DNA from 2 places in the Photobacterium sp. DNB23_23_1 genome. Region 2 is predicted to be linked to the other one. Evidence: riboswitches for the same ligand, from Rfam matches in the RefSeq annotation. Region 2 holds a riboswitch; the other holds the start of a gene.

Region 1 (2,207 bases), on a different contig from region 2:
AGTCAGCACTTAAGACAAAATAAATTAAAAAATTTAACTGGCATGACACCAATTGGAGAACATAATGAAAACTATAAAAAGCATTCTACTAGGAAGCCTATTCGCACTTACCAGCTCAGCCTATGCCCATGAATACAAAGCAGGCGATTTATATATTGACCACCCTTGGTCAAAACAAGTACCGCCAACTTCACAGGTTGCCGCGGCTTTTTTCAATATTATGAACCACAGCAACAACGGCGACGAACTGATCAGTGCTTCGTCCCCTATCGCAGGGAAAACCGAACTGCATGCACATATGCATGAAGACGGCATGATGAAAATGCGTGAAGTAGAAAAAATAGATATCCCTGCCAATGATTCACAAGCTCTTAAACCGGGCGGCTATCACATTATGTTTTTTAACCTAAAAGAAGTACCACAATTGGGTGAAAGCTTCCCATTAACCCTGAACTTCAAACATGCTGGAACCGTTAAGGTTGAAGTCAAAGTAGAAGAAGCAACCTATATGCCAGAGGACATGAAAGAAGAAATGATGGATCACAGCAAACACTAAATGAGCATCAATTGGTGCAAGCTAACCCATGGCTTGCACCCTTCCCTATCAGTTACTAACACTTACATTTCTTTTAACGACAACCTATAGTCAGACTGAAATCGTTACGTATAATACGCCTCAGTTTGAGGGAGTAGCTATTTTGCACTTTATGCAAAAGGTTACGTCAACATATTTGGCAACATGCCATGGCGTAACCAGTTACCAATATTTCAGGTAGCCCAGCGAGACTCGGACAATCACACACCAAATGCGAGGGCTAGGTGTGGGGTTGTTCGTGTTTTTTATAGCCCTCGCCTCTAGTAAGACTAATGAACGCTTTTCTTCTAGCACTTTCTGCATTAACTCTTGGCTTTGTGTTCCTATCCTTTAGTGCAGATAGGCTTATCGCATCATCCGCCACCTTTGCCAAGCACTGTAATATATCCATTGCCTTTATCGGTATGACTGTAGTTGCCTTTGGTACTTCCGCACCAGAACTATTAGTCTCAGCGACTGCAGCTATCAATGGTGCAGGCGAGCTATCAGTAGGGAATGGACTAGGTTCGAACATCATCAATATTGGCCTAGTAATATCGGTTTGTATTCTGTTTAAACCCTTATTTGTCCATTCTCGTTTCATCCGGCGTGAGTACCCTATACTGGCCATTACAATGATGCTGTCGTGCTTATTAATGTTGAATGGAAAACTCGCCATAGTTGAAGGTGCGATCCTCCTTTCTGGCCTTCTGGTGTATTGCCTGTATCTCGCCTATTCAGTAAAGCATGAGCATTCAGAACCTGAAGAGTTAGATTTCCTCAACATTTCAAAAGCCCGAGCGGCTCTTGAATCTATCATCATGCTTGTTATTTTACTTACATCATCAAAGCTGATGGTGTGGGGAGCCGTTGAATTGGCTGTCATTGCCGGAATTAGCGAACTGACAATTGGCTTAACTGTCATTGCATTTGGCACTAGCTTACCTGAACTCGCCGCCGCTCTTGCAGCTGTGAAGCGGGGAATGCATGACATCGCTTTTGCAACCGTCATCGGCTCAAATATTTTTAATCTCTTAGGTGTCATTGCTTTCCCTGCCCTTATTGATGATGGTTTGACACTGCCTCCGCAAATTTTAAGCCGAGACTTACCGGTGATGGCACTGCTTACAGCCGTGCTGGGTGGGATGTTAATGTTTGCAGTAGCAAAACAACGCTTCACTAGTAATACGACGGCTAGTTATCAAGTCAGCCGAGTGGGTGGTGGATTACTATTGATCATCTTCATTACTTATATGTGGTATATCGCCAGTTCAATCGTGTAACTATTTACCGGCATAACCGCGCTAGTGGCAAGGCATTGATATATAAAATGAACATCCGGTTATGCCACTACTTTCTACTTGGCTCTTTTGCTATGACATAAATTATTTATTCATATTCGCTCACCATTTACACTGTAAAGGTGGCCAATGCGCTTGATCTACCTCGTGCTAATGTAAGCCATTTCCTGCTTGATTGGTCTGATGAGTTATTAAATAATGATTTAACAACACAAAGATAATATCGCTTTTCATCCATATAGGGATATCAAGATGAAACTGCACCAAGTTGATGGCTACATCCAGTCGATATATCTGGTCGAATACCGCTATGGCCTACTCTTGCTCGATGG
Region 2 (2,207 bases):
TTCGAGTAAGAGTGACCGTGGCAAAGGCGCCTTGATCGGTGCTGCCTCTGGTGCTGCGCTGGGTGGTGGCATTGGTTACTACATGGACGTGCAGGAAGCTGAACTACGTAAACAATTGCAATCAACGGGTATCAGTGTCACCCGTGATGGCGATAATATCGTGCTCAATATGCCAAATACGATCACCTTCGGTATCGATGATACGGCATTAAGTGGTCAGGCTAAACAGGCGTTGTCCAGTGTGGCGTTAGTGGCTAAAGAATATAATGAGACCATGCTCAACGTGTATGGTTTTACCGATAGCACTGGTGCAGCCTCTTACAACCTTCGCCTTTCACAGGTGCGAGCTAGCGAAGTCAGTAACGAGCTACTACGCGGCGGTGTCGCAAGTAACCGTCTAGTGACTAAAGGTATGGGTGAGTCGCATCCGATCGCGTCGAATGATAACGAGCAAGGCCGTGCACAAAACCGCCGTGTAGAGATCGTTCTATCACCGCAAGGTTAATTTATTACCTTGATTGGTTAAAAGGAGCCCATGGGGCTCTTTTTTTGTACCTTGCTATCGCGGGGGGCTGTGTGTAGAATTGCCGCTCCTTTGGGGAGTAGCCTCTTGTCCTGACAAGACAATCGTCAACATAATTGAAGCAAAATCTTCATGGCGTTTGTGACTCACGTTTATCCTACTAGTGAGTTTGGCGAGACCATCGGTAAACCAGCATGAACCGGGGTGGGGCGTGTGCGTTTACCCGTGGTTTTTTATTACTATCCTCGCCCCAAAGAGCATGTCGTGAGTGTTTTAGCTATTTCTATTACTTCTGTTGCCTTGGCGGAAATTGGCGATAAAACCCAATTGTTGTCATTGCTGTTGGCCAGTCGTTACCGTAAACCTATTCCTATCATTTTAGCGATCTTCTTTGCCACTATTGCCAACCATGCCTTGGCTGCCTGGCTCGGTGTTGTAGTGGCGGATTATCTAACCCCTGAAGTGCTTAAGTGGGTCTTGGTGGTGAGCTTTGTCGCCATGGCCGGTTGGATTCTGATCCCCGATAAATTGGATGACGACGAAGCCGTGTCGAACCGTGGCCCGTTCGTAGCCAGCTTTATTGCGTTCTTTATTGCTGAAATTGGTGACAAAACGCAAGTGGCGACCACCATGCTGGGAGCCAAATACAGCGATGCTCTGGTGTGGGTTGTACTGGGAACGACCATAGGTATGTTGTTGGCGAATGTGCCGGTGGTGTTGATCGGTAAACTGTCTGCAGAGCGTATGCCGTTAGGCCTTATTCGCAAAATTACAGCATCTCTGTTCTTCGGTTTGGCTGTGGCGGCTGCGCTGGGGCTGTAATTTCAGACGCTGTGTTTCACGTGAAACTGATAGGTTCTTTAGCCCAATTCACAAGCCCATATGACTCATTAATAACAAGGGCTTAAAGTGTGAGCATGGCAGCAGAGCCGGGAAGGTTAGCGTGATATGTTGAAACCAGAATTTATGGACGGTTGTCGCTGTACAGGAGGGGGTTATGAACCGTTTTCTTGCAATATCACCCCAGAGTCAATTCTGGTTGTTCCATTTCGCGTTGGCGCTGAATATTCTTGGGATGGTGCTGACAGATATGTGGTTACCTATGGTTGTCGGGGCAATTGTGACGACTTACCTATCGGTGGATGCGTTGGTGCGTTTGCGCTATGTGTTACCGATGAAAAAGGAGATCCGCGATTTGCGTCATGAGCTTGAGAAGGCCAACCGACAATTGCGTGACTCTTATCGAAATGATGACTAGCGACTAGCAGGTACCCAAATAGTAAAAAGGCAGCTCATCGAGCTGCCTTTTTTGATTGGGGGGTTAGTTGGTGCCTTTTCTGATCAGATAACGGTAAGGCAGGCTTTCCGTTTCGGCTGCGATCAAGGTGTGATCCATAAATCGGCAAAAACTTGGAATATCCCTTGTTGTTGAGGGGTCATCGGCAGTAACGAGCAGGGTATCGCCTTCGGCCATTTTCCTTACGGTTTTACGCACCATCATCACCGGCTCAGGGCAGCGAAGTCCTTCTGCTTCCAAGCTGTGGGTGGGATTGTCAAAAATAGCAGTCATAGCATCTATATCTTCTGTTGAAGACCGTGATCATACTTACGGGCAAGAATTAATCAATAAGGCTTGGCAAATCAAAGTAAAATGTGTAACTTATTTAACAGGTCGTTAACGTTT

What was found. Region 2 has a riboswitch for manganese ahead of ACVA53_RS15565 (TMEM165/GDT1 family protein). Riboswitches for the same ligand answer to the same signal wherever they lie in the genome.
Region 1: it holds a riboswitch for manganese, as region 2 does, so the genes downstream of both, ACVA53_RS12625 (calcium/sodium antiporter) here and ACVA53_RS15565 (TMEM165/GDT1 family protein) in region 2, are expected to answer to the same signal.

The regions. Positions count from the first base shown of each region.
Region 1 is NZ_JBNNXT010000017.1:48,500-50,706, reverse strand. Features, by position in the region: gene ACVA53_RS12635 (hypothetical protein) at 1-1, shown strand, start outside; gene ACVA53_RS12630 (copper chaperone PCu(A)C) at 65-556, shown strand; yybP-ykoY riboswitch at 686-862, shown strand; gene ACVA53_RS12625 (calcium/sodium antiporter) at 868-1,857, shown strand; gene ACVA53_RS12620 (MBL fold metallo-hydrolase) at 2,128-2,207, shown strand, end outside.
Region 2 is NZ_JBNNXT010000025.1:9,173-11,379, reverse strand. Features, by position in the region: gene ACVA53_RS15570 (OmpA family protein) at 1-505, shown strand, start outside; yybP-ykoY riboswitch at 593-694, shown strand; gene ACVA53_RS15565 (TMEM165/GDT1 family protein) at 788-1,345, shown strand; gene ACVA53_RS15560 (hypothetical protein) at 1,521-1,781, shown strand; gene tusA (sulfurtransferase TusA) at 1,845-2,093, opposite strand.